DNA from 3 places in the Pseudomonas sp. 15C genome. Region 2 is predicted to be linked to each of the others. Evidence: predicted binding sites of a transcription regulator. Region 2 holds the regulator's gene; each other region holds the start of a gene.

Region 1 (6,503 bases), on a different contig from region 2:
GCGTCCGGTTCATCCCGGTGAGATCCTCAAAGAAGAGTATCTGGAGCCTTTGAGTCTTACAGCAGCTGCGTTGGCGAGAGCACTAAATGTGTCGACTCCGACGGTGAACGATATTGTTCTACAGCGGCGAGGTGTCAGCGCTGATATGGCGTTAAGGCTTGCTATCTGCCTGGACACCACCCCTGAGTTTTGGCTGAACCTGCAATCGACTTATGATTTGCGAAAAGCTGAGATTGAGAAAGGAGCTTCCATCCGTGATCAGGTTGAACGGCTGGCACATTGCGCTTGAATCCGAATTCAAGGTCGCACGGGTGGGAACTCAAGAGTTGCGGTAACTCTTTCTCAGAGAACATTTGTAAGGCGTCCTTTGGACGCCTTTTTTGCTATCTGGTCGCAGCCTTCGGCAGCTCCTAGGGGGCGCGGATTATTCCGCAGGCGGCGCCAGCTTCGCTTCCATCTCGGCAACTTTCGCTTCAAGGCTCTCAAGCCGTGCACGCGTTCGGGCCAACACCACCATCTGACTATCAAACTCTTCACGGCTGACCAGGTCGAGTTTGCTGAAGGCGCTTTGCAGCAGCATCTTGAACTGGCTTTCGATTTCGGCTTTCGGCAGCGGGGTGTCGCCGCTGAACAGGCGGGAGGCGGTGCCGCTCAGGGCGTCGAGGAAGTCTTTGGGCGCGAGCATGGTGGATGTCCTGGAAACAATGGGCGGCAGTGTATCACGCAGTGTCTATAGTCAATCCCGTGGTCAGAGATGCACGCTTTTCGCGCAGGCCTACGGACGGCGGCGCACCGTTGTTGTGCGTATCGGCACGGCGGTTTGCGCAAGAGTGTCTGCTGTAGCGGCCAAGGGACTGAAATCATAGGGTTTTGGCGAGATGGCAAGGTTTCTGCTTAGTCACCTTCGACCCATGCACTGATGCAGTCGCTGTGACGAATGCAGTGCGGCAGACGGAGCGGGGAGTTTCGTCTGGATGCGGTTAGCTGGCGTCAGTCGGGCAGGCAAGGCCGACGATGCGTTACAAAGCCAGGCACTGCGCTTAGACTTGAGTCGGGTTTGTTTTCCTGGGGCAAGTCCACCAATTCGGGAGAGAGTTTCATGAAGCTAGTCACTGCCATCATCAAGCCGTTCAAGTTGGACGACGTGCGCGAGTCGCTGTCCGAAATCGGCGTGCAGGGCATTACCGTTACTGAAGTCAAAGGTTTCGGCCGGCAGAAGGGTCACACCGAGCTGTATCGCGGCGCGGAATATGTGGTCGATTTTCTGCCCAAGGTGAAAATCGACGTGGCCATCGACGACAAGGATCTGGACCGGGTTATCGAAGCGATAACCAAGGCCGCCAACACCGGCAAGATCGGTGACGGCAAGATCTTCGTGGTCAATCTGGAACAGGCGATCCGCATCCGTACCGGCGAAACCGATACCGACGCGATCTAAGCCGCCACAAACCCCAACGCCCCAGGAGAAAACAATATGACTCTGCGTAAATTCGCAGGGCTAGGAGCCCTGTTGTCCATCGTAATGCCCGGCCTTGCAATGGCGGCAGACGAAGTGGCAGCCCCAGTCCTCAATTCCGGCGACACTGCCTGGATGCTCACCTCGACAGCCCTTGTGCTGTTCATGACCATTCCTGGCCTGGCGCTGTTCTACGGCGGCATGGTCCGCTCGAAAAACATACTTTCCGTGATGATGCAGTGCTTCGCCATTACCGGTCTGATCAGCATCCTGTGGGTCATTTATGGCTACAGCATTGCGTTCGACACCACCGGCATGGAGCAGGGCGTCGTCAACTTCAATTCGTTCTTCGGTGGCATGGGCAAGGCGTTCCTCGCCGGTGTCACGCCTTCGAGCATTACCGGCCCGGCGGCGCTGTTCCCTGAAGCGGTGTTCATCACCTTCCAGATGACCTTCGCGATCATCACCCCGGCGCTGATCGTCGGTGCATTTGCCGAGCGCATGAAGTTCTCCGCGATGCTGATCTTCATGGGCATCTGGTTCACCCTCGTTTATGCACCGATTGCGCACATGGTCTGGTCCGGCAACGGCGGCCTGATGTGGGACTGGGGCGTACTCGACTTCGCGGGCGGCACCGTGGTGCACATCAACGCCGGTATCGCCGGTCTGGTGGCGTGCCTGGTGCTGGGCAAGCGCAAAGGCTTCCCGACCACGCCGATGGCTCCACACAACCTCGGTTACACGCTGATGGGCGCCGCCATGCTGTGGGTCGGCTGGTTCGGCTTCAACGCCGGTTCCGCTGCGGCCGCCAACGGCACTGCCGGCATGGCAATGCTGGTTACTCAGATCGCCACCGCCGCTGCGGCGCTGGGCTGGATGTTTGCCGAATGGGTCACCCATGGTAAGCCAAGCGCGCTGGGCATCGCCTCGGGTGTGGTTGCCGGCCTGGTCGCCATCACTCCGGCCGCTGGCACCGTAGGCCCGATGGGCGCACTGGTGATCGGTCTGGCGGCCGGCGTGGTGTGCTTCTTCTGCGCCACCACCCTGAAGCGCAAACTCGGTTATGACGATTCCCTGGACGCGTTCGGCGTACACGGTATCGGCGGTATCCTCGGCGCGATCCTCACCGGTGTGTTTGCAGCGCCTGCACTGGGCGGCTTCGGCACCGTGACCGACATCGGCGCACAGGTCTGGATTCAGATCAAAGGCGTCGGCTTCACGGTGATCTACACCGCGATCGTCACCTTCATCATCCTCAAGGTCCTGGACGCGGTGATGGGTCTGCGCGTGACCGAGGAAGAAGAATCGGTCGGCCTCGATCTGGCACAGCACAACGAACGCGGCTACAACCTGTAAATACGCGCAGGAAAAAAATTGCCCGGCTCGCCGGGCATTTTTTTGTCCGCGATTTGTCACTGTGAGAGCAGCTGAAAGGATTTTTCGTACAGCTTTGGTCGTGTTTACCCGTGGCGTTTTTACCCGGCGAATGGCTTACATGATTGCAGGAATATTAGGGCCTTTGTTTTTTCCCAGAGCGCGCTAGAATGCGCCCCGAACTTGCGGAGAACTGTATGTGGCAACAGACTCTGATAACCCTGCGGGCGCGGCCCCGGGGCTTTCATCTGGTAACGGATGAGCTGATCGAAAACCTGCCTGAACTCAGGAAGTGTCGGATCGGTCTGTTGCATTTGTGGCTGCAGCATACCTCGGCGTCGTTGACCATCAACGAGAACGCCGATCCGGCGGTACGTCGCGACTTCGAACGATTTTTCAATCGTCTGATCCCACAAGGAACAGACGGCTATGAGCATAACGACGAAGGCCTGGACGACCTCCCGGCGCACTTCAAGGCCAGCGTGCTTGGCTGCCAGATCAGTCTGCCGGTTTCGGCAGGTCGCCTGGCACTGGGAACCTGGCAAGGCGTTTATCTGGGCGAGCACCGTGATCATGGCGGTGCCCGTAAAGTCCTCGCCACCTTGCACGGTGAAGGGGCATGAACCATTGGTCATCAATGGTTACCGATTTTTTTCCGGCGACTTTCGACAGTCGCCAAAGCTGGTCTATAACTAATCTGCTTTTCGCAAGTCATGAGGTAGAACATGAGCGACGATGATCTGGAAAACGACGACCTCGAAGTAGGCGACGAAGACGAGGCCGAAGAAGGTCTGGAAGCAGCAGCGGAAGACGTTGCTGAAGACGATGGCGGTGACGATACGCCGGCCCCGGCTGCCAAAGGCAAAGCCAAGGCTGCGGTGTCGGTGGATGAGTTGCCGAGCATTGAAGCCAAGAACAAGGAGCGCGATGCCCTGGCCAAGGCCATGGAAGAGTTCCTTGCGCGCGGTGGCAAGGTGCAGGAGGTGGAGGCCAATGTGGTCGCCGATCCGCCCAAGAAGCCGGACAACAAGTACGGCAGCCGCCCTATCTGAGGCGTGTCGCTCGCTTGCTGAAAAAGCCCGCCGTCGCTGCGGGCTTTTTCATGTCTGAAATAAATGGAGCGGCCACCAAATCCCCTGTGGGAAGCCTGCTCGAGATTGCGGTGTGACATTCAATTAGATGTATCTGATACACCGCTATCGCGAGCAGGCTCACTCCTACAGGGGAACTGCGTTAGTTCGAGGGGGCATTCCAACGTGCGAGCACGGCAGGCAATTCCGTCAGGCTACGAATCTCGGCGTCCGGCGCGCGCTCCGCCTCCCAGACCTTACCCGTCGGGTTGAACCACACCGCGCGCAACCCTGCTTGCTGCGCACCGGCAATGTCATCGCCGGGATGATCGCCGATATGGACCGCTGCCTCGGCACCCACGCCGCCGCGCTGCAACGCTTCATGAAACAGCCGCGCATCCGGTTTGGCAATGCCAATATCTTCGGCGCACAAGGCAAATTTGAAGAAATCCGCCAGCCCCAGCCGGCGCACATCGGCATTGCCGTTGGTGATCACGCCCAGCGCGTAATGATTGGCGAGGATCTCCAGCACCGGTTGGACTTCGGGGAATACCTCGATCTGGTGCCGCGCATGCAGGAACACTTCAAAGGCCTTGTCCGCCAGCTCTGACGCCTCGCCGTGGGCGTAACCGGATTCTTCCAGCGCATGGAACAGCACGCGCCGGCGCAAGGCGCTGATGCGATGTTTCAGCCCGGGCTCGCTGCTCAGTACGCGTTCGCGAATCGACCACAAATGCTCGACCGGCACCGCGCCCAGATTCATTGCATGCTCGGCAAGCCACTCACGCAGGACGGTTTCGGCGCTGGCGATCACCGGCGCGGTATCCCACAAGGTGTCGTCGAGGTCGAAGGTGATCAACTGAATGCTCATGAATCATCGCCTTTCATGCGTTTGGCCCGGGGGTGGGCACTGTCGTAGACCGCGGCCAGGTGCTGGAAGTCCAGGTGGGTGTAGATCTGCGTGGTCTTGATGTCGGAGTGACCGAGCAATTCTTGCACCGCGCGCAGGTCCTGCGAGGATTCGAGCAAGTGGCTGGCGAAAGAATGCCGCAACATGTGCGGATGCAGGTTCTGCCCCAGTTCGCGCTCGCCAGCCAGTTTGACGCGCACCTGAATCGCTCGCGGGCCAAGGCGCCGGCCTTGCTGGCTGACGAACACGGCATCGTCCGCCGGGTTGGTCATGGCCCGTAGGGGCAGCCACTGTTCGATGGCTTCTCGGGCCTTTTTGCCCACCGGCAGCAAACGGGTTTTACTGCCCTTGCCGAGCACCTGAACCATGCCGTCGGCCAGATCGAGTTGATCGAGATTGAGACCGGTCAGTTCGGAAAGGCGCAAGCCTGATGAGTAAAACAATTCGAGAATCGCCTGATCGCGTCGTGCCAGAAAATCATCTTCAACGGCACCTTCGAGCAGTTGCAGCGCGCGGTCGGTATCCAGGGTTTTTGGCAGGCGACGTTCGCCTTTCGGTGGCGCCAGACCCGTGGCCGGGTCGTGATCGCACAGGCCTTCACGGTTGAGGTAGTGATAGAGCCCGCGTACGGCCGACAGCAGGCGGGCGAGGCTGCGCGAGGACTGGCCCTGCGCATGCAGGCGAGCGATCAGGCTGCGCAGGCGCTGGATATCCAGCGCGGTCCAGCTGCCGATGTTCTGCTTGATGCACCAGCCGAGGACTTTATCGAGGTCGCGGCGGTAGGCCGACAGCGTGTGCGGCGACACCTGCCGCTCACTGCGCAGGTGCTCGCAGTAAGCGTCCAGTTGCCGTTCCATGTTCAGCGTACCGAACGCAGGGAGCTGTTGACCCGTGGCAGCACGCGGCCCATGACTTCGGCGATGTAGCTGAGAAACAGCGTGCCGACCGAGCTTTTGTAATGCTGCGGATCACGGCTGGCGATCGCCAGAATGCCGTGGATGCCTTGATGGCTGACCGCGACCACGGCAGTCGAGCCTATCTGCTTGCGCTGTTCTTCGCCAAAGAGGAAGTCCAGCTCGTGTTCACGCAGACTGCCGCTGACACTTTTACCTTCAGTGAGCAGGCCGCCGATGGCGACCTGCGCGTCGGCGTGAGTGACCCAGCGACCGACCGGTGCCGGGTTGTCGCCGAGCAGGATCAGGCTGACGAACGGCACCTGGAAATCCTGGCGCAGACTGTCTTCGACGCTGATCACTACGTCTTCCAGGCTGGAAGCGTCCATCAGAGCGAGGATCAGCCGGCGGGTCTTGTCGAACAGGCGATCGTTATCGCGGGCAACATCCATCAGCTGCGAGAGGCGGTGACGCATCTCGATATTGCGATCACGCAGGATGGTCATCTGCCGTTCGACCAGCGACACGGTGTCACCGCGACGGTGCGGGATGCGCATGGCCGGCAGCAGTTCTTCGTGCTCGACGAAGAAGTCCGGATGAGCCTCCAGGTAGGCGGCGACTGCTGCCGCTTCCAGGTTCGCGGACGCGGATTCGTCGGACTGTCGGGCGGGTACCTGAGGCTTATCGGTCATGGTTTCTGCTCACTCAAAGACGCACTTGTCCTTCGTATACACGCACTGCCGGACCGGTTATCAGCACCGGTTGGCCGGGGCCGGCCCACTCGATGGACAGACGCCCGC
Region 2 (6,503 bases):
GATCGCGCCATCGACATTCGCAGCGCCACCATCGACCAGGTCATGACCGCGCACGGCAAAACCGCGCGCCCGGAAATGCTGGCTGCCGAAGCCCTGAAAATCATGGAAGACCATCGAATCAACGCACTGGTGGTCGTCGATGAGGAGGACCGCCCGGTCGGCGCCTTCAACCTCTCCGATCTGCTGCGCGCAGGAGTCATGTAATGAGCAACGAACTGCTGCAACGCGGCAAAGCAATCAAACTGGCGGTTTTCGATGTCGACGGCGTCCTCACCGACGGGCGCCTGTACTTCCTGGAAGACGGCAGCGAATTCAAGACTTTCAACACCCTCGACGGCCAGGGCATCAAGATGCTGATGAACGCCGGCGTAGAAACTGCCATCATCAGCGGTCGCAAGACTCCGGTGGTTGAGCGTCGAGCGAAAAACCTCGGCATCCCGCACCTGTTTCAGGGCCGCGAAGACAAACTGGTGGTGCTCGACGGTCTGCTTGAGCAACTGGGCCTAAGCTATGAACAGGTTGCCTACCTCGGTGACGACCTGCCTGACCTGCCGGTGATCCGCCGCGTCGGTCTGGGCATGGCCGTGGCCAACGCCGCTGACTTCGTCCGCGAACACGCCCACGGCGTGACCCGCGCCCGTGGCGGCGAAGGTGCCGCCCGCGAATTCTGCGAATTGATCCTGCGCGCCCAGGGCCGCCTCGATGCGGCCAATGCCGCGTACCTGTGAGCCAAGCCATGTTCAGTAAAAAATTTCGCACCCTCCTGCTGTTCGGCTGCATCGCGGCGATTTTCGCCGCGGTCGGCTACTGGAACATCAGCCCGGAACGCTTTCTCGACAAGCCGCCGGTCTCGACCGCCGAGAATCCGATCGACTGGTACGCGACCAATACGCATACCATTCAGTACCTGCCCGACGGCAAGGTGCAATACGAGATGACCTCGGACAAGGCCGAACACGTCAAGGCCACCGACATCACGCTGGTGACCAAACCCGACCTGAACATGTATCGCGGCACGGACTTTCCGTGGCACGTGACCAGTGAGCGCGGCGAAGTGAATTCCGGCGGCACCGAAGTGGAACTGATCGACTCTGTGCGCGTGAAGCGCACCGACGAAAAGAAACGCGACACCCTGATCACCAGCACCCGCATGACCGTGTTCCCGCAGCAGGAATATGCGCAGACCGCGCAACCCGTTAGAATCGAGGGCGCTGGCGGTGTGTCGACTGGCGTCGGAATGAAAGCGTACCTGAAGGACAGCAGGATACACCTGCAATCGAACGTAAGAGGACAGTATGAGGCTCGTTAAAACCCTCCCTATTTTGCTCAGTCTGGGCGCAGCACTGGGAAGCGTGAGCGCCTGGGCTCTGCCGAACGATCAGCAGCAACCTATCCGCATTCAGGCCGACGACGCCCAACTGGACGACAAGAACGGCATCGCGACCTACAAAGGTGATGTGATCATCACTCAGGGCTCGATGATCGTTAAAGGCAACACGGTGACCATCACCCGCACTCAGGCCGGTGACATCGATGTGGTGACTTCGGTCGGCAACCTGGCCTACTTCGAACAGCTGCAGACCGCCGGCGACACCAAGCCTGTACAAGGCTGGGGCGTGACGATCCAGTACCACGCCGCGCAGAATCGCGTCGTCCTGATCGACAAAGCCAAAGTGGTCGACAAGGACAACAACACGACGCAAGGCGAGAAAATCGTCTATGACACCGTGAAGAAACTCGCCAGCGCCGGTCGCGCTACCGGCAGCAAGGTCACCGAGGCGCGTCCGCGCATCGACATGGTGATCCAGCCGAAGAAGAAAACCGACGAGAAAACCCAGTAATGGCAACTCTGAAAGCTCAGCACCTGGCCAAGGCCTACAAAAGCCGCCAGGTCGTGCGGGACGTCAGTCTGTCGATCGACAGCGGCCAGATCGTCGGCCTGCTCGGCCCGAACGGCGCCGGCAAGACGACCTGCTTCTACATGATCGTCGGTCTGGTGCAGGCCGATCAGGGTCGCGTGCTGATCGACGATCTGGACGTCAGCCACCAGCCAATGCACGGCCGCGCCAAAGCCGGCATCGGCTATCTGCCGCAAGAAGCGTCGATCTTCCGCAAACTGTCGGTGGCCGACAACATCATGGCCATCCTCGAGACCCGTCAGGAACTCGACAAGGCCGGTCGCCGCAAAGAGCTGGAGAGCCTGCTGCAGGAATTCCACATCAGCCACATTCGCGACAACCTCGGCATGAGCCTGTCGGGTGGTGAGCGCCGCCGGGTGGAAATCGCCCGCGCCCTGGCCACCGCACCGAAATTCATCCTGCTCGACGAGCCGTTCGCCGGTGTCGACCCGATCTCGGTTGGCGACATCAAGCAGATCATTCACCATCTCAAAGCCAAAGGCATCGGTGTGCTGATCACCGACCACAACGTGCGCGAGACGCTGGATATCTGCGAAACCGCATACATTGTCAACGACGGTCAATTGATCGCCGAAGGTGACGCCGAGACTATCCTGGCCAACGATCTGGTGAAGGAAGTGTATCTGGGTCACGAGTTCCGCCTGTAAGCGCGAGCTGTTCGACAAGCTGCGCGGGTGCTGTATCGATCAAGCCGTTTTTTATAGCGCTTAATTGTTACAGCGCTCTAGGCAAACACTTCAGTTTCAGGCATATAATTTGCTTAAGTTTGGCGCTTCGGCGCCCTGTAGTGGATGGCGCATAGCGCCGGCGAATAAGGTGTTAAGCCCCTGCCATGAAACCATCGCTAGTCTTGAGAATGGGCCAGCAGCTGACGATGACACCGCAGCTGCAACAGGCCATCCGCCTGCTCCAATTGTCGACCCTGGATCTGCAACAGGAAATCCAGGAGGCTCTGGAATCCAACCCGATGCTCGAACGCCAGGAAGAAGGCGACGACTTCGACAATTCCGATCCGCTGGCCGACAACGTCGAGCAAAAGCCCAACACCGACATTCAGGAACCTTCTTACCAGGAAGCCGCGCCGACGGTAGACAATCTCGACGATGGCGAATGGAGCGAGCGCATCCCCAACGAGCTTCCGGTAGACACGGCCTGGGAGGATGTTTACCAGACCAGCGCCAGCAGTCTGCCGAGCAGCGATGATGACGAGTGGGATTTCACCACCCGCACTTCCGTCGGCGAAAGCCTGCAGAGCCATTTGCTCTGGCAGTTGAACCTCGCACCGATGTCCGACACCGATCGCCTGATCGCCGTGACCCTGATCGATTGCATCAACAATCAGGGCTACCTGGACGAAACCCTCGAAGAAATCCTCGACGCCTTCGACCCGGAACTGGACATTGAACTGGACGAAATCGAAGCCGTCCTGCACCGCATCCAGCAGTTCGAGCCCGCGGGCATCGGCGCACGCAACCTCAGCGAATGCCTGCTGTTGCAACTGCGCCAGTTGTCGGCAAAAACGCCATGGCTGGCAGAGGCCAAACGCCTGGTCAGCGACTATATCGACCTGCTTGGCGGCCGCGACTACAGTCAGCTGATGCGGCGCATGAAACTCAAGGAAGACGAGCTGCGCCAGGTCATCGAACTGGTGCAGAGCCTCAATCCGCGACCGGGTTCGCAGATCGAGTCCACCGAAGCCGAATACGTCATACCTGACGTCATCGTGCGCAAGGACAACGAGCGCTGGCTGGTCGAGCTGAACCAGGAATCGGTACCGCGTCTACGCGTCAACGCTCAGTACGCCGGTTTCGTAAAACGCGCCGACACCAGCGCCGACAACACCTTCATGCGCAATCAGCTTCAGGAAGCTCGCTGGTTCATCAAAAGCCTGCAGAGCCGCAACGAAACGCTGATGAAAGTCGCCACGCAGATCGTCGAGCATCAGCGCGGCTTCCTGGAGTACGGCGACGAAGCCATGAAACCGCTGGTCCTGCATGACATCGCCGAGGCGGTGGGCATGCACGAATCGACGATTTCCCGAGTGACCACACAAAAATTCATGCATACCCCGCGCGGTATTTATGAGCTGAAATACTTTTTCTCCAGCCACGTGAGTACCTCCGAAGGCGGCGAATGCTCGTCCACGGCGATCCGCGCGATCATCAAGAAACTGGTTGCCGCGGAAAATCAGAAAAAGCCGTTGAGTGACAGCAAGATCGCTGGTTTACTGGAGGCACAAGGCATTCAGGTGGCTCGCCGCACCGTCGCCAAGTACCGCGAATCCCTCGGAATCGCGCCTTCGAGCGAACGCAAGCGGTTGATGTAAGCCACGTTACAGCGTTCCAGTGGCAGGCTTTTCGGCCTGCCGCTTTATGCACTGGCAACGAAGGAGAAGCTGTATGCAAGTCAACATCAGTGGACACCAACTGGAAGTGACCGAACCTCTGCGCACCTACATCGGCGAGAAACTCGACCGGCTGGAGCGGCATTTCGACAAGATCACCAACGTGCAAGTCATATTGAATGTCGAGAAGCTCAAGCAGAAAATCGAAGCCACGTTGCATATTCCCGGCGGAGAAGTAGTCGCCAATGCCGAGCACGACGACATGTATGCCGCCATTGACCTGCTGACCGACAAGCTGGATCGCCAACTCAAAAAGCATAAGGAAAAGACCCAGAGCCTCCTCCAGGGCGCGACCGGTCGTTAACACCCTCATCCATGATCCGACTTGAAACCATCCTGACCCCCGGCCGTTCCCAAGTGAACGCGCCGGGCGGCAGCAAGAAAAAAGCCCTCGAACAGATTGCCAACCTGATCCACCGCGAAGTGCCGGATCTGGCGATGCAGGATGTCTTCGAGGCGTTGGTCGCCCGTGAAAAACTCGGTTCCACCGGTTTTGGCAACGGCATCGCCATCCCCCACTGCCGCCTCAAGGGTTGCGACGCCCCGATCAGTGCGCTGATGCACCTTGAAGCCCCGATCGATTTCGACGCGATCGATGGCGCCCCGGTAGACCTGCTGTTCGTGCTGCTGGTCCCGGAAGCTGCTACCGATGCACACCTGGAACTGCTGCGCCAGATCGCCAGCATGCTCGATCGCAAGGAAGTGCGTGAAAGACTGCGCAGCGCACCGAGCAACGAAGCCTTGTACCAGGTTGTACTGGACGAGCAGAACGGGCATTAATCATGCGCTTGATCATCGTCAGTGGCCGCTCGGGCTCGGGCAAGAGTACCGCGCTGAATGTCCTTGAGGACAACGGCTACTACTGCATCGACAACCTCCCGGCCGGTTTGCTGCCGGAACTGGCCGAACGTGCGCTGATCCACACCGAACTGGCGCAGCCGCTCGTCGCGGTGTCGATCGATGCACGCAATCTGCCGAGTCATCTGTCGCGTTTCCCCGAATTGCTCGAAGTGGTGCGTGCCAAGCATATCCAGTGCGATGTGCTGTACCTGGACGCCGACGAAGAGACCCTGCTCAAGCGTTTTTCCGAGACGCGCCGTCGCCATCCGTTGAGCAACGCCAATCGTTCACTGGCCGAGGCGATTCACGATGAAACCGCCCTGCTCGGCCCGATCGCCGACCTGGCTGACTTGAAGATCAACACCACCCATCTCAACCTGTACCAGCTGCGCGACACTTTGAAGTTGCGCCTGCTGAATCAGCCTGAGCCGGGTACGGCGTTTCTGGTCGAATCATTCGGTTTCAAGCGCGGCATGCCGGTGGATGCGGATCTGGTCTTCGACGTTCGCTGCCTGCCCAATCCGTACTGGAAGCCGGAGTTGCGCGAGCAGTCCGGTCTCGACGCACCGGTTGCCGAGTATCTGGCGCAACAGCCGGATGTCGAGGAAATGTACCAGGACATCTACGCCTACCTGCACAAGTGGCTGCCGCGCTTTGCTGCCAGTAATCGCGCCTATGTGACCGTTGCCATTGGCTGTACCGGCGGGCATCACCGCTCCGTCTACCTGACCGAACGTCTGGGTCAGGCCCTGCAGAAAACCTTGAAAAACGTCCAGGTCCGCCACCGCGACCTCACCTAAAGGATCCACACCGCGATGCCTGCTCGTGAAATCGAAATCATCAACAAACTCGGTTTGCATGCCCGAGCGTCTGCCAAGTTTGTCGGCGTGGCGGGCAAGTTTCCGGAGACTACGATCAGAGTAGGCCGTACACCCGAGACCACGGTCGATGGTAAAAGCATCATGGCGATGATGATGCTCGCGGCAGGCAAGGGCACCAAAATTCATTTGAGCACCGAAGGCGAACAAGCCGAGGAAGCCATGGACGCCTTGGTGGCGCTGATCAACAACTACTTCGATGAGGGTGAATAAGCCTTTTGCGACGGAGCATTCCTCGTCGCGACAACTCAACCCAACGCGGTATCCATCACCATCATCAGACAAAACCCGATCAGCAAACCCAGACTCGCGAGTTTGTCATGACCATGGCGTCGCGACTCCGGGATCACTTCGTGGGTCACCACCAGCAACATCGCCCCGGCCGCCAGCGCCAGCCCCAATGGCAGCAACATCTGCGCGAGGCTGACCAGCCACGCGCAAAGCAGTGCAAACACCGGTTCG
Region 3 (6,503 bases), on a different contig from region 2:
GTTTGCCTGATAGTTGCTCTGACCCTTGATCAGATCAACCAGCTCATTGGTCAGGTTAACGTTCGACTCTTCCAGCGAGTTGGACACCACCTCACCCAACGTACCGGTTTTCGGTGCGTCGTAGCCCGGAATACCCGAAGCGAAAGTCTCTTTCCAGCTAGTGCCACCCACCGCCTGCAAGCCCTGCTCGTTGGTGAAACTGGCCAGCGCGACCTGACCAATCGCCTTGCTCTGGTTGTTGCTGAAGTTGGCAAACATAGTACCGGTGCCATCGATTGTCAGGTTGGTGATCTGGCCAGTGGCGTAACCATCCTGAGTCGGGATCGTGCGCGAGGTATCGGCGTTGTATTGGGTAGTCTTGGCCATCGAAATGGTCACACCCGCCGGGTTCGCCGCTGCACCGTTAGCCTTCCAGACGCCATCGGTCACTGTGCCTGGCACCCAGCCTTTGAGCGTAAGATCGCTGCTGATGATCGCCGGGCCACCCAACGGATTTGGCGTGCTGACCTGGGTCAGCTTGCCGGTCGCGTCGAAGGACAGCGTCGAGGCCACAGGCGCCGTGACTTTCGGATCGCTGCCGGTTGCATCCGGGTTACGACCGTCGACCAGAGTGTAGACCTTCCAGGTGTTGGCACCGGTTTTCACCATGTACTGATCCATGGTGTGCTGGTTACCCTGGCTGTCATAGATCGGGGTGCTGAACGACTTGGTGTAGGTCGCGGTGTTGGTAGGGTCAAACTTGCCCGCCGGCACCGTGTCGTCGATCACAGCAGCAGTCGAATTCAGGTTGATGCTCGAAGTCACGGCCGACGTCGACTTCGGTGCCAGGTTCGAGGTGTCGATCTTCAGATCGGTCAACACGCCGTTGATGATCTTGCCATTGGCATCCACACCGTAACCCTGCAGACGCGAGGTGTAGTCGGTGTTGGTGATGTAACCGGCATTGTCGACCTTGAAGGTACCGGCACGGGTATAGGACACCGAACCGTTGTTGCTCATGGTGAAGAAACCGGAACCGTTGATACCCATGTCCAACACGTTGCCGGTGTTGTTGATGTCGCCCTGGGTGAACTGCTGGGAAACGTTGGCCAGGCGCACGCCGTTACCGATGACTTTGCTGCCGCTGCCCAGACGAGTCGACGAATACACGTCCTCGAATTCTGCGCGCGAGGATTTGAAACCGGCGGTGGCAACGTTGGCGATGTTGTTGCCGGTCACGTCCAGTTGCTTGTTGGCTGCATAGAGACCGCTAAGGCCGATATTGAAAGACATATTCCACTCCTTTATGCCGGGTTAGTCGGCTCTATATACCAATGGTTTGAACTTTGGACAGGGCGACGGTGCCCTTGCCGGCCAGGTTGAGCATCAGCTCGCCGCCGGTCTGGCTGATCGTCACGCTGTTGACGGTCGCTGGCAGGTAAGTCGCCAGGTCCGTTGCGGCGCCGTTGATCGGTGCGTTGGCCTTGAAGGTGTAAGTACCGACCGGCACCACGGTGCCAGCGGTGTCCTTGCCGTCCCAGGTGAAGCTCGCGTCGCCAGCGGCGCGGCTGCCCAGATCGATGGTGCGAACGGTCTTGCCGTCCTTGTCGGTGATGGTCACGGTGCCACCGGCAATCGACGAAGGCACGGTGACCGAACCGGTCAGGCCTTTGCTCGGATCATCGAGCTGTGCGGTGTTGGTCTGCACGATCACGTTACGGCCAACCAGCGACGACGCTTGCAGCGCCTGCGATGAGTTGTAGTTGCCGGCCAGGCCACTCACGGTGGAGTTCAGCGTGGTGATGCCTTCGAGGCTGCTGAACTGCGCCAGCTGGGCAACGAATGCACTGTTGTCCTGCGGGTCGAGCGGGTTCTGGTTTTTCAGCTGGGTCACCAGCAACTGCAGGAACGCATCCTTGCCCAGCGCTTGCCCGCCGGTGCTGCTGTTGGTCGCCGAAGCAATGCCATCGGTGGTCGAACTGGTCTTTTTCGACGAGTTCGACAGGATGTCATTCATGCTCAGGGAGCTGGTGGTATCGGTAACGCTCATGGCAGTCGCCCCTTATTACTGACCGAGGGTCAGCACCTTCTGCATCATGGTTTTGGCGGTGTTCATCATTTCGGCGTTGGTCTGGAACGAACGGCTCGCGGAAATCATGTCAGCCATCTCTTCCACCACGTTGACGTTCGGGTAGTAGACGTAGCCCTTGCCGTCGGCCGCAGGGTGATTCGGCTCGTAACGCGCTTCGAGGTTGCTCTGGTCTTCGACCACACCGAGCACCTGCACACCTTGACCGGCCGCGTCCTGGTTCTGGAACAGCGAATCGCTGCCGCCGCTCTGGAACATGGTGGCGAACACCGGGTGACGGGCGCGGTAGGTCTGGTCGATGCTCGACGAGACGGTCTCGGCGTTGGCGATGTTCGAGGCCACGGTGTTCAGACGCGTGGTCTGGGCGCTCATGCCGCTGCCGGCAATGTTGAAAACGCTGGACAGGGACATGGATTACTCTCCGCGCAGGGCTGACACCAGCCCTTTGAATTTGCTGTTGAGCAGGGTGAAGCTGGCCTGGAAGCCGACGGCGTTTTCCGCGTAGTTGGACTGTTCCAGTTGAGCGTCCACGGTGTTCTGGTCGATCGAAGGCTGCATCGGCGTGCGATACATCAGCGACTCGTCGCCATTGCCCAGACCTTCAGCTTCGATGTGACGGCTGTTGGTCTTGTTGAGGGCGATGGTGCCGTTGGCGTTTTTCTGGCTCTGGGCTTCGAGTACTTTCGAGAAGTCCAGATCCCGCGCCTTGTAGTTCGGGGTATCGGCGTTGGCGATGTTGTTGGCCAGCACTTCGGCACGCTGGGCGCGGAAGCCCAAAGCCTTTTCGTGAATGCCGAGCGCTTTGTCGAAGCTGATGCTCATGTCGGGAACCTTCAGGTGACCGGATTTTTCGTAACTGAGCTTTAGCAAGCGTCGTGCCAGAGTGTAAAACTCCCGGTTTCCGTGGCTTTGCGGGCGATCGGCAAAGCGGCAATGCCAGAAAAGCGGCAACCGCCTTCCGCCAGATGCCGCTTTTCTGCCGCTTGGTTGCCTCTAGCCGGTTACATGAACCCTGTGGGAGCGGGCTTGCCCGCGATGACGGTATATCTGGTGAATTTATATCGACTGACAGGGCGCCATCGCGGGCAAGCCCGCTCCCACAGGGGTTATTGGTGTCAGGAACAATTACGGCAGGCACAAAAAAACGGGAGCCCCATGAGGGCTCCCGTTTTTGCTATTGCCGCAGCAATCACTTCGCCTTGTAAATGATCCCCGGGCTGCACTGGACCATCTGGTAATGGTCCGGCAAGCCGTTCAGCGCTTCGGAAGCGCCAAGGAACAGATACCCGCCCGGCTTCAACGTGCTGTGAATGCGCAACAGGATGTCTTTCTTCACTTCGGCAGAGAAGTAGATCAGCACGTTGCGGCAGAACACGATGTCGAACTTGCCCAGCGCGGCATAGCTGTCGAGCAGGTTGAACGAGCGAAACTCCACCCGGCTCTTGATCGGTGCCTTGACCACCCAGCGCCCCGGCCCTTTCGGGTCGAAGTAGCGTTGCAGACGTTCCGGCGACAAACCGCGGCCGATGGCCAGGCTGTCGTACTCGCCGGTCTTGCAGTTGTTGAGCATAAGGCCCGACAGATCGGTGGCAACGATCTGCACGCCCATCTTCAACTGGCCGAGGTTGCTGCGCTCGAACTCGTCGATCGACATCGACAGCGAGTACGGTTCCTGACCCGACGAGCAGGCCGCCGACCAGATGCGCAAGCGCTGGTTGGGGCTGGCCTTGATCGCTTCCGGCAGGACCTTGTTCTTCAACACTTCAAACGGATAGGTGTCGCGAAACCACAAGGTTTCGTTGGTCGTCATGGCATCGACCACCTGCTCGCGCAAACCGCTGCGCGGCTGGGTCTGGATGCGCTGCACCAGCTCACCCAGCGACTTGATGCCTTGCTGCTCCATCAGTTTGTTGAGACGGCTGGAGACCAGATATTGCTTGTTTTCACCGAGCAAAATGCCACAGGCCTTTTCCAGGAAGACCCGGAACTGTTCGAAATCCAAATTACCCGTAGACAATGGTGCCGCCTCTTAAATCGTGTTGACTACCAGGGACAGTAGGTCCCTAGCTGATATCTGCTGCTTTGATCCGGTCGACTACCCGGGATGCCAGGTCATCAGGACGAAATTTGGCCAGGAAGTCGTCCGCGCCGACCTTCTTGACCATCGCCTGATTGAATACCCCCGACAACGAAGTATGCAGGATGATATGGAGCTTTTGCATGCGTGCGTCGCCGCGGATTTCCGCCGTCAGGGTGTACCCGTCCATCTCCGGCATCTCGATGTCGGAAATCATCATCAGGAACTCTTCTTCCGGTTTCTTGCCTTCGTCGACCAGCTTGCGCAGGTAATCCAGCGCCTGCTTGCCGTCGTTCAGCGCCACCACTTCGACGCCGATCGTCTGCAGACAACGGGTGACCTGCTTGCGCGCCACCGACGAGTCATCGACCGTCAACACCCGCAGCGACAACGCCTTGGTCTGGGTCTCGACATCGACCACGCCTACCGAAATCGCTTCCGGCGTCGGTGCGACTTCCGCCAGCACTTTTTCGACGTCGATGATTTCGACTAACTGATTGTCGACCCGAGTCACAGCTGTCAGGTAGTGATCGCGACCGGTGCCCTTGGGCGGCGGATGGATCTCTTCCCAGTTCATGTTGACGATGCGCTCCACCGAGCGGACCAGGAAACCCTGGGTCTTGGTGTTGTACTCCGTGATGATCACGAACGGACTGTTCTTGTCTTTCAACGCTCCGGAACCGGTCGCCATTGCCAGATCGAGGATCGGAATGGTCGCCCCGCGAATATTTGCCACCCCGCACACCACAGGACTGGACTTGGGCATCAACGTCAGCGACGGGCATTGCAACACTTCCCGTACCTTGAACACGTTGATGCCATAGAGCTGCTGACCGTCGAGACGGAACAACAACAGCTCCAGGCGATTCTGCCCTACCAGTTGCGTGCGCTGGTTCACCGAATCCATTACACCCGCCATGCCCAGACTCCTACATCAACGCCAAGTGTTGTTGCGACGCACATTCATTGCTAAACGGCACGGCGCTTGCTTTTTAACCCGTATGAACATTCAAACGACATTTTCCCGACACCTGACAGCGCCTCTTCGCAGAGCGCTTGCCAGCGCGTGCGCCATTTGCTGCTTGTTCTTTGGCAGTCCTGCCCATGCTGATGCGGTTACCTTGCCTGACATGCTTATCGGCGTCACTCAGGGCTTTCTTGAGTTCACCGTAGAAGACTATCTGACGAGCAGTCAAACCGAAGGCCGTTATGAAATCGAAGTCAACCAGCTCGACCCGCGCATGCGCATGCCGATGTGCGACAAGGAATTGACAGCGACGCTGGAGAGTCCGGCACGTCCTTTGGGTCGGGTTACGGTGAAGGTTCGCTGCGAGGGTACATCGCCCTGGACGGTGTTCGTACCCGCTCAAGTCCGGCTGTTTCGCGAGATTGTGACGACCACGCGTGCGCTCAAACGCGCCGGCATTATCGAGCCGCAGGACGTGACCTTGCGCGAGCGCGACGTCAGCCAGATCAATCAGGGCTTTCTGACTTCGGTAGACGAAGCGATCGGGCAGAAATTGACCCGACCAACGGTCGCCGATCAGGTCATCACCCAGGTTCATCTGGAGCAGGCGGAAGTCATTCGCAAGGGCGATCAGGTCATCATCACCGCACGCAGCGGGACATTGGCCGTGCGCATGCCGGGCGAAGCCCTGGCCAACGGCGGCCTGAAAGAACAGATCCGGGTAAAAAACCTCAATTCACAACGGGTGATCAAGGCGCAGGTCACCGCGCCGGGACAAGTGGAAGTGGCCATGTGAACGCCCTGTGAGAAAACTGGCGCCGACCTCGCCGCTTCCCTAAACTGTGTCGCAGCAGGACAAGCCGCGATGCAGCCAGGCGCATTGGAAAAATGTGCCTAAAGTTTTTCATGGGATAGCCGAAAACATGGCAAGCGTCCAAATTCCCAGAGGTTTTTATCATGGTCATCGATTTCAGCCGTTTGAACAGTTCCTCGTCACTGACAGGCAGCACACGTACCAGCAACGCCAAGGAAAGCGCTGAAAACAGCCCCTCCGCGCCGCTGAATACCCAGGCCGAACAGGCCAATGCCGCCAAAAGCGGGGAATCGGTACACCTCAGCAATGAGGCTCAACAGTTGCAGAAGGTCACTGACAAGCTGCGCGATCAGCCTGCTGTCGACAAAGCCCGTGTGGCCGAGTTGAAAGCCGCGATTGCCGATGGCAGCTATAAAGTCGACAGCAACCGTGTAGCCAGCAAACTGCTCAACTTCGAAGCCCAGCGCTAGGCTTTTGCCGGCGCCAGGCTTTTGGACGCTTAAACCCCAAGGCCAGCCATGCACGACACTACTTTATTGCAACTGATCGACGACGACTTTGCTCCAGCGCAAGAACT

What was found. The regulator sigma-54, encoded in region 2, starts transcription at its own class of promoters, with help from an activator protein. The targets are predictions, from matches to a motif close to ANTGGCATNNANNTTGCTNT.
Positions count from the first base shown of each region.
Region 1: the regulator sigma-54 is predicted to act here: its motif matches at 878-897, upstream of glnK (P-II family nitrogen regulator).
Region 3: the regulator sigma-54 is predicted to act here: its motif matches at 2,932-2,951, upstream of flgB (flagellar basal body rod protein FlgB).

Region 1 covers NZ_JBUDGD010000008.1:92,119-98,621, reverse strand. The annotation lists gene ACYYKW_RS06995 (HigA family addiction module antitoxin) at 1-289, shown strand, start outside; gene ACYYKW_RS06990 (accessory factor UbiK family protein) at 425-685, opposite strand; gene glnK (P-II family nitrogen regulator) at 1,100-1,438, shown strand; gene ACYYKW_RS06980 (ammonium transporter) at 1,475-2,812, shown strand; gene ACYYKW_RS06975 (secondary thiamine-phosphate synthase enzyme YjbQ) at 3,028-3,453, shown strand; gene sutA (transcriptional regulator SutA) at 3,556-3,882, shown strand; gene ACYYKW_RS06965 (HAD family hydrolase) at 4,064-4,771, opposite strand; gene xerC (tyrosine recombinase XerC) at 4,768-5,667, opposite strand; gene ACYYKW_RS06955 (DUF484 family protein) at 5,670-6,395, opposite strand; gene dapF (diaminopimelate epimerase) at 6,409-6,503, opposite strand, start outside.
Region 2 covers NZ_JBUDGD010000029.1:35,491-41,993, reverse strand. The annotation lists gene ACYYKW_RS16085 (KpsF/GutQ family sugar-phosphate isomerase) at 1-204, shown strand, start outside; gene ACYYKW_RS16080 (KdsC family phosphatase) at 204-728, shown strand; gene lptC (LPS export ABC transporter periplasmic protein LptC) at 737-1,309, shown strand; gene lptA (lipopolysaccharide transport periplasmic protein LptA) at 1,296-1,841, shown strand; gene lptB (LPS export ABC transporter ATP-binding protein) at 1,841-2,566, shown strand; gene ACYYKW_RS16060 (RNA polymerase factor sigma-54) at 2,752-4,245, shown strand; gene hpf (ribosome hibernation-promoting factor, HPF/YfiA family) at 4,319-4,627, shown strand; gene ptsN (PTS IIA-like nitrogen regulatory protein PtsN) at 4,639-5,103, shown strand; gene rapZ (RNase adapter RapZ) at 5,106-5,963, shown strand; gene ACYYKW_RS16040 (HPr family phosphocarrier protein) at 5,979-6,254, shown strand; gene ACYYKW_RS16035 (ZIP family metal transporter) at 6,290-6,503, opposite strand, start outside.
Region 3 covers NZ_JBUDGD010000080.1:275-6,777, forward strand. The annotation lists gene flgE (flagellar hook protein FlgE) at 1-1,272, opposite strand, end outside; gene flgD (flagellar hook assembly protein FlgD) at 1,304-2,029, opposite strand; gene flgC (flagellar basal body rod protein FlgC) at 2,045-2,479, opposite strand; gene flgB (flagellar basal body rod protein FlgB) at 2,483-2,890, opposite strand; gene cheR (protein-glutamate O-methyltransferase CheR) at 3,258-4,085, opposite strand; gene ACYYKW_RS24735 (chemotaxis protein CheV) at 4,132-5,064, opposite strand; gene flgA (flagellar basal body P-ring formation chaperone FlgA) at 5,147-5,908, shown strand; gene flgM (flagellar biosynthesis anti-sigma factor FlgM) at 6,070-6,396, shown strand; gene ACYYKW_RS24750 (flagella synthesis protein FlgN) at 6,445-6,503, shown strand, end outside.